Regions from separate parts of the Bacillus sp. AFS031507 genome, predicted to be linked through region 1. Evidence: riboswitches for the same ligand, from Rfam matches in the RefSeq annotation. Region 1 holds a riboswitch; each other region holds the start of a gene.

Region 1 (2,208 bases):
TCCTGAAAATCCGGAAAACTTCCGTGCGGCCATTACCGACAAAACAAAGGCTGTTTTCGCTGAAACGATTGGTAACCCAAGCCTTTGTGTACTTGATATTGAAAAAGTTGCCAATATTGCCCATGCCGCAGGTGTTCCATTAATTATTGATAACACCTTTGCCACTCCATACCTGTGCCGGCCAATTGAATATGGTGCCGATATTGTGGTTCATTCTGCCACCAAATGGCTCTTAGGAAATGGAACAACTACAGGTGGAGTTATAGTCGATGGTGGGAAGTTCGATTGGAATTCGCCGCGATTCTCTGGTTTTACAACGCCAGATGCCAGCTACCATGACCTGGTTTATGCCGAAGCCTTAGGTGCTATCGCCTTTATTATCAAAGCCCGTGTCCAATTGCTGCGTGACTTAGGACCGGCATTAAGTCCGCAAAATTCCTTCCAGTTTATCCTTGGTCTTGAAACACTGCATGTTCGCATGAAGGAGCATGTGGCTAATACAAAAGAAGTGGTGGAATATTTATCCAATCACCCTGCTGTGGAATGGGTATCTTATCCAGGACACCCATCACACCCAGATTATGAATTAGCCAAAAAGTACTTGCCAAAAGGTGCAGGTTCCATGGTTGTTTTCGGGATTAAAGGCGGTAAAGAAGCAGGAGCCAAATTAATCGATTCGATTACTCTATGGGCGCATGTTGCAAACGTTGGCGATGCAAAAAGTTTAATTATTCACCCAGCAAGCACCACCCATCAGCAATTAGATGCTGATGGCCTGAAAGCTGCAGGTGTAACAGAGGATTTGATTCGCCTTTCAATCGGTATCGAGAATGTTGAGGATTTAATCGAAGATCTCGAATCAGCTATTTTGGCTGCTACTGGTGTAATCTCATTCAAGGTAAATGCATAAAAGTTACCAAAACTTATTTTTCCGAATATGAAGTTATTTTCATTGACACCCCTTTTTATCCATGATACGATAACTTTCGTAATATAATTACTTAAACAAATTAACGTTTTAATTGAATATAGGATACTTGATGCTCTTATCAAGAGAGGTGGAGGGATGTGCCCGATGAAGCCCGGCAACCGTCAATATTTATTATTGAAATGGTGCCAATTCACACAAAGCGATTGCTTTGGGAGATGGGAGAAAGGATTATTTTTAATGATGCCTTTCTGCCTGCGCAGAAAGGCTTTTATTTTGTTAAAACAGAATCTTTTTGTTGAAAAAGTCAAACCCTATATTATTAAGCGGTATATTACAATACAAATCTTTCAGAATGTTAAGTAAATTGGATAAGAAGCAGGTGATTCAATGATATCAATTAAAAATGTCCAGAAGATATTCCCTTCTAAACAAGGTCAGCTAAGAGCCGTCGATGATGTCAACCTGGAAATACAAGAGGGAGAAATATTCGGAGTGATTGGATACAGTGGTGCTGGTAAAAGTACCTTAATCCGAATGTTAAATGGATTAGAGCTGCCATCAGACGGAACTGTAACGGTAGCTGGTCGCGTTATTTCGAAAATCAAAGGCAGTGAGCTTCGAAAAGCACGCCAGGAAATCAGCATGATCTTCCAGCATTTTAACTTGCTATGGTCTAGGACGGTAAGTGAAAATATTGCGTTTCCACTTGAAATTGCAGGTGTAAATGGTTCACAAAGGAAAAAAAGAGTGGACGAACTAATTAAACTAGTAGGCCTTGAAGGAAGAGAAAATGCCTACCCATCCCAATTAAGCGGTGGGCAAAAGCAACGGGTAGGGATTGCCAGGGCACTCGCTAACAATCCAAAAGTGCTGCTTTGTGATGAAGCAACCTCGGCCCTTGACCCACAAACCACAGATTCCATTTTGGATTTGTTAGTCGATATTAATAAACGACTAGGGTTAACCATTGTCCTCATTACACATGAAATGCATGTCATTCGTAAAATTTGTCACCGGGTTGCCGTCATGGAAAACGGTAGGGTTGTAGAGATTGGTCCGGTTTTAGATGTATTTAAAAATCCAGAACAGCCAATTACAAAGCGTTTTGTGCAGCAGGTGACGGAACCGGAAGAAACGAAGGAAACGATTGAACATTTACTTGAACGCTATCCGCATGGAAAAGTGGTTCAACTTTCATTTGTAGGGGAAACAACAGAACAACCATTAATCACAAACATCCTCCGAGACTTTGATGTTATCGTAAATATTCTACAGGG
Region 2 (2,208 bases), on a different contig from region 1:
TTCAATCGATCCATGCAGGAAGTTCCCTTTTACGTTACATTGCTGGAGCATATCGGAAATAACGCCCTCTCCAGCGACTTTCCCCTTAAACATGACCTTGATAATCGGTCCTTCACAATTATTTAAAATGGTCTCCGGAACGTCAAAGGAAACAACACTGTCGATAAATTCTTTGGTCAGTTCTGCCTGAGGGTTGGCAAATATATCATATACCGCTCCCTCTTCAATGACCTTTCCTTCTTGCATAATCGCCATTCGATTACAAATTTCCTTGACAACATTCATCTCATGCGTGATTAAAACTATCGTAATATCGAGTTCTTTGTTAATTTTTTTCAATAAATTTAAGATCGATTTTGTCGTGGTTGGATCCAGGGCTGATGTTGCTTCATCACATAATAGTACCTTCGGATTATTAGCCAGCGCTCGTGCAATCCCTACCCGTTGTTTTTGTCCACCGCTCAGTTGGGAAGGATAAACATCCCTTTTATCCCCAAGACCCACCGTTGCAAGCAGTTCTTCCACCCGTTCTTTGATTTGGTTCTTTGGATAGTTGGCCGCTTTCAAGGAAAACACGATATTCTCAAACACCGTTTTTTGACTGATTAAATAAAAGTGTTGAAAAATCATCCCTATTTTTAATCGTGATAAGCGTAGATTCTCCCCCTTTAGTGAAGTAAGGTCAATACCATCAACAGTAATACTCCCTGATGTTGGTCGCTCCAACAGATTAATACAGCGCAAGAGCGAACTTTTTCCTGCACCTGAATAGCCGACAATTCCATAAATTCCGCCTCTTTGAACGGTTAACGAAACATCATCCACACCTTTTACCGTGCCATTTTTCGTATTGTAAACTTTCGAAAGATTCTGAATCTCAATCATACGATTACCTCTTTTTTAAAATGCAATATTTTGGATATAAAAAAATGCCCCTCTCAACTGAAAGGGACATCGAAATACAAGTGGATATTTCGACTTATCTTTCAGAATGATCGTCATTCTGCAGGAATTGGCACCTTCCCTGTAATGGGGGTTGCCGGACGTCATAGGGCCTAGTCCCTCAGTCGCTCTCGATAAGTTTCATCATTAAATTAAGATATTTAAGATATTACCAATCTATTTCAATCTTGTCAATCATCTGAAAATAGTATTCTAACATAATATGGATTTCCATTCCCATAAAATCAATCTAAATAGTTGGATTAACTATACTATACTCAACTATACTAGTCTATTCTATTTTTATTTTACCTGCATCTCATTCCGACCAGCCAAAAAAAAAGACAAGAGCAACTTTGCCCTCATCCGACGTTTACACTTTTCCACTTTATACATTAGCTGTGCGGAGGTCTGAACCACATATCTACTACACAAAAGTCTGTGTAGAATTATTTCTACTAAATCGATACACCGCAATCAAGAAAAACGCAGCAGCAAAGGCGAATAGAATCATGAAATTTAAATACAACCCGCTAAATTCATTTCCTTCCTGAAGCTTCGTTAACGTATCCAATGTCCAGCGCTGCGGCAGGAAATTAGCAATTTTCTGTAACGATTTCGGCATCACTTCCACCGGCCAGAAGCAGCCGGAAAGCATGACGGTCGGAGTGATAATTAAATTTTGCAAGGCGCCAGCGGCACTGCGGCTGTTTGAAAAAGAAACAATCATTAATGAGATCCCTACGGAAATCAATGAAAATAGCATCATGACGAACGCCGCTGACCAAAAGGACATATTGATGCCAATATCAAAGATACTTTTCATAATCGTTAACGTGATCAGCACCTGTATCGTCATCACAATCATGTTGACCATGACATTGGAGAAGATATACTTCCTGGAATTAATCGGTGTTGATAATAACCGAAAATAGGTGCGGTTTTCTTTTTCTAAAAGGATGATCTCGGACATATTGCAGGCCGACATCAGCATGATCATAATCAGGAAGCCAATCGTTTGGTTGGTCATAAACTTGTTTTTTGAAGAACCTTCTAAAGCATTTGTGGTCAGCTTATAATCTGTTTGCTGGTAATCCTGATACATCTGCTCAAAAGTCTGTTGATTACCGCCCGCAACATAACTGATCGTCGCAATATTATCGATATACTGATGTAAATAAGATTTCACGTATGCGGTAATTGCTGCACCCTTGATCGAGGTCAGTTGGATATGGTCAGGCTCCCCAGCCAAGACACTGTCAGAAT
Region 3 (2,208 bases), on a different contig from region 1:
AAGTTGAACTTCTACCTTATCAGCAAGGCCAGCAGCCACGATGTTTTTAGCAACATAACGTGCTGCGTAGGCAGCTGATCGGTCCACTTTTGTAGGATCCTTACCAGAGAAGGCACCACCGCCATGGCGAGCATATCCACCATACGTATCTACGATGATTTTCCGGCCTGTTAAGCCAGCATCTCCTTGTGGTCCGCCAATAACAAAACGGCCGGTTGGATTAATAAAGTATTTTGTCTTTTCATCGATTAATTCTTTTGGAACTACCGGATTAATAACATATTCCTTCAAGTTACGTTGAATTTGCTCTAACTCAACTTCAGGATTGTGTTGAGTGGAAATAACAATCGTATCAATGCGTACTGGTTTATCGTTCTCATCATATTCAACCGTTACTTGTGTTTTTCCGTCTGGACGTAAGTAATCAAGAACCTTATCTTTACGTACTTCTGTTAAACGGCGAGCAAGTTTGTGCGCTAGTGAAATGGGAAGAGGCATAAGCTCTTTTGTTTCATTACAAGCAAAACCAAACATTAAACCTTGGTCCCCTGCACCAATTGCTTCGATTTGTTCATCGGACATTTGACCTTCACGCGCTTCCAAAGCTTGGTCAACACCCATCGCGATATCTGGAGACTGTTCATCAATAGATGTTAAAACAGCACAGGTTTCTGAGTCAAAACCGAATTTCGCGCGATTGTAGCCGATGTTTTTAATCGTTTCACGGACAATTTTTGGAATATCCACGTAGGTAGATGTGGTGATTTCTCCTGCTACTAGAACTAGTCCTGTTGTTACTGAAGTTTCAGCCGCAACACGGGCATTAGCATCCCTTGCTAAAATAGCATCTAAAATGGAATCAGAAATTTGGTCACAGATCTTATCAGGATGACCCTCAGTAACTGATTCAGAAGTGAACAAACGACGTTTTGTTGACATCTGAATTCCTCCTATAATATGAGATAATCGAGGTCTTAGGAAGGTTACAGGAATACTTCCTTAAACTTCGAGAATTTGATACGGTACTCATTCCCTTAGTATGTAATAAACAAAGGATTTTTATTAGAGACTCTTTTCATAAAGGACTTATACAAAACAAAAAACCTTACCAGAGAGGAAAGGTTGTTCCGGGCCTTTCGCTCTTATCGTTCAAGGTCAAAGCCTTGCGTCAGATTAGCACCTTCGCATCCTGAAAAGGACCTTTTAAGTGGTCAATCTTTTCATACTGCAGGTTGCTGGGTTTCATTGGGCCTGTCCCTCCACCAGCTCAGGATAAGAGAGTATCCGTTCAAATTAGAATAATATCACACTTCCCAACAATGTCAATGAATTTTTTAAGATATGTCTTTCACAACAAAATGGGAATAATACGAAGTAAGTTAGTCTCTATTTATAAATATTTTTTATATCTTCAATTAAAGTTTTATAATATATAAATTTTGTTAAATAGGATACATCAATTCGACTAATGTGTTATACTTTTTATATTATTAACAACATAAAAACTAAAATAAAGGAAGGTCTCATTAAATGAATTCTGTTGATACTCCTAATGAATTAAATCAATTGTTAAATGAAAGTCATGTTCATGTGCAATTATCTGTTCCTCAATTAGTTGAGAAAGTCTTAACCCGACATGAAGGAGCACTAACTTCTACGGGAGCAATTAGTGTCGTTACTGGAAAATATACTGGCCGGTCTCCACAGGATAAATTCATTGTTTTAGAAGATTCAACTAAAGACAAAATTGAATGGGGCACGACCAATCAACCAATTTCAGAACCGGTTTTTACAAAGCTTTATCAAAAGGTCATAAATTATTTACAACAGAAAAATGAGATCTTTGTTTTTAAAGGATTTGCGGGTGCTGATAAAAAATCACGTTTATCCATCAAAGTCGTAAATGAATTAGCTTGGCAAAATTTATTTGTACACCAGTTATTTATTCGCCCGTCGGATGAAGAACTACTTGCCCATGATGCTGGATTTACCGTTATTTCTGCACCTAATTTCAAGGCAGATCCGGCTATCGATGGCACCAACTCGGAAGCGTTTATTATGATTTCTTTTGAAAAAAGAATTGTTTTAATAGGTGGTACAGAATACGCAGGTGAAATGAAAAAGTCGATTTTTTCTGTAATGAATTATTTACTGCCTGAAAACAATATTTTTTCGATGCATTGTTCTGCAAATGTTGGGATTGAAGGC
Region 4 (2,208 bases), on a different contig from region 1:
ATGAATCATAATGGAATATATTAGAATAACCAGTATAGCAGACCCTAATTTTAAAAAGCTTCATAACTTAATGGGAGAAATTTTTCCTCCAGAAGAAGTATTAGAATATGAGCTATGGAAAGAGCCATTAGAAGATCCGAGTATTCGCGTGTTTGTTGCTGTCGATGGAGACGAAGTCACAGGAGCAACTGAATATCGTTATTATCCGGATTGGAATATTGCTATGACAGATTTTACAATCATCAGTAAACCAGGCTTAAGCCTTGGCCGTTTTTTAGCGCATAACCGTTTAAAGGATTTACAACAATTAGCTAAAGAAAATGGTAACGAGCTATTCGGGATGTTTGCAGAAATATACGATCCGTACCGGGTTGAACAACACGAATTTGGTGGAGTAAAGGTTATGGATCCATATGTCCGACGTGAAGTTCTCTCCCATTTGGGTTATAAACGCATTGATTTTTCATATGTTCATCCTTCCTGGAAAAACAATGGGGAAGCTGTAGCAGGTCTAGATTTATGTTTCATGCCAATTCAAGATGAAGGACTTAATTCACTACCAGCAAACCTGGTAAAGGATTTTCTGACGACATACTATTCAATTCTTACAAATAAGCCGAAGGATTGGCTCGAAATGATAGATCGACTGGGGAAAAAGGAATTTGTCTCCCTATTACCACTTTAATAAAAAGAAATTTCAAATAATATTGACAACTATCTTGGAATCAACTAGAATTCTCTTTATAACTTGGAAATTTAATGAAAAACTAACTAAATAAAACTCTTATCCAGAGCGGCGGAGGGACTAGGCCCGATGAAGCCCGGCAACCATCAAGGTAATTCTTGAAAAGGTGCTAATTCCTGCAGGTTATTTTTAACCTGACAGATAAGAGGAGGAAATCTACCCTCTTCTTATGAAGAGGGTTTTTCTTATTTATATGATATTAAAAGAAACAACCTATTGGTCATGTCTAATATTATTTAAGGGGTGGAAAGCATGTCTGTCATTAAAGTGGCAATTCTAGGCTTTGGTACAGTGGGTGAAGGGGTATATAAAACAATACAATCCCACGCTGATGAACTAACTAATGTTTTAGGAAGAAAAGTAGAAGTAGCTGCAGTGCTAATAAAAAATAAACAAAAAACAAGAGACATAAGTGAAGATGTTTTAATAACTACAGATTTTGCCGAAATTCTTAAACTACCTCAACTGGATGTTGTTGTCGAAGCAATAGTCGACAAAGAACAACCCTTTACTTTTTTAAAACAAGCTATACAAAGTGGTTGCCACATAATCACAGCAAATAAAGAGATGTTTGCACATCACGGTAATGAGCTGCTCAAGCTAGCAGAGAGTCATAAAGTTTCAGTCGGTTTCGAAGCAACAGTTGCGGGAGGAATTCCAGTTATTCAAACCCTTAGGCAGCTATTAAATGTTAACCGTGTTCGTACCGTACAAGGCATTCTTAACGGGACATCAAATTTCATTCTTACTGAAATGCGGGAGAAAAAACAGTCCTTTGTTGCTGCGCTTAGTTTAGCACAAGGGAAGGGGTATGCTGAAGCGGATCCAACCAACGATGTGGAGGGGTTTGATGCTTTTTATAAAACAATAATTCTCAGCAGAATAGCTTTTGGTATAGAACCAAATTGGCAGGATGTTGAACGGGAAGGAATTACTTCGATCACAAGTGAATTAATCGAATCAACTGAAAAGCTAGGGTTAAGGTTTAAACATATTGCAAGTATTAATAAGATAGGTGATCAAATTAATGCAACGGTTAGACCGGTTCTTGTTGGAAAGTCGCATCCTTTTTATTCCGTTGAAGGGGTAGAAAATGCGGTAAATATTCATTCTGATATCGTTGGTAGTATTACTTTGCAAGGACCTGGAGCTGGGATGTATCCAACTGCTAGTGCTGTTATCGAAGATTTGGTCTATGTCTGTCAAAATCGGCCTTCAAATAAGAATTTCAAAGAAACAATTGCATTATGTGATGGAGAGAAAAAAGAGGATGTAGAAGGCTTATGGTTAATTCAAGGTCTCTCAAAAAATTATAAAAACCCTTTGATTACATGGATTACTCAAGCTATTGATGAGACAGCCATTATCCGGGCAACAAAGGAAGAAATTGAACGTTTAATTAATGACCAGCAGCCAAGGTGTTACTTTCAAATAATAGGTGAGTATGAAACAGAGAACAAAAT

The links. Region 1 has a riboswitch for S-adenosylmethionine ahead of COE25_RS02990 (methionine ABC transporter ATP-binding protein). Riboswitches for the same ligand answer to the same signal wherever they lie in the genome.
Region 2: another riboswitch for S-adenosylmethionine. It lies ahead of COE25_RS10865 (methionine ABC transporter ATP-binding protein); the one in region 1 lies ahead of COE25_RS02990 (methionine ABC transporter ATP-binding protein).
Region 3: another riboswitch for S-adenosylmethionine. It lies ahead of metK (methionine adenosyltransferase); the one in region 1 lies ahead of COE25_RS02990 (methionine ABC transporter ATP-binding protein).
Region 4: another riboswitch for S-adenosylmethionine. It lies ahead of COE25_RS00155 (homoserine dehydrogenase); the one in region 1 lies ahead of COE25_RS02990 (methionine ABC transporter ATP-binding protein).

The regions. Positions count from the first base shown of each region.
Region 1 covers NZ_NUOW01000002.1:220,349-222,556, reverse strand. The annotation lists gene COE25_RS02995 (O-acetylhomoserine aminocarboxypropyltransferase/cysteine synthase family protein) at 1-910, shown strand, start outside; SAM riboswitch class I at 1,044-1,153, shown strand; gene COE25_RS02990 (methionine ABC transporter ATP-binding protein) at 1,319-2,208, shown strand, end outside.
Region 2 covers NZ_NUOW01000011.1:78,001-80,208, forward strand. The annotation lists gene COE25_RS10865 (methionine ABC transporter ATP-binding protein) at 1-885, opposite strand, end outside; SAM riboswitch class I at 977-1,083, opposite strand; gene COE25_RS10870 (ABC transporter permease) at 1,370-2,208, opposite strand, start outside.
Region 3 covers NZ_NUOW01000015.1:9,368-11,575, reverse strand. The annotation lists gene metK (methionine adenosyltransferase) at 1-939, opposite strand, end outside; SAM riboswitch class I at 1,140-1,279, opposite strand; gene pckA (phosphoenolpyruvate carboxykinase (ATP)) at 1,531-2,208, shown strand, end outside.
Region 4 covers NZ_NUOW01000001.1:28,367-30,574, reverse strand. The annotation lists gene COE25_RS00160 (GNAT family acetyltransferase) at 11-685, shown strand; SAM riboswitch class I at 782-893, shown strand; gene COE25_RS00155 (homoserine dehydrogenase) at 998-2,208, shown strand, end outside.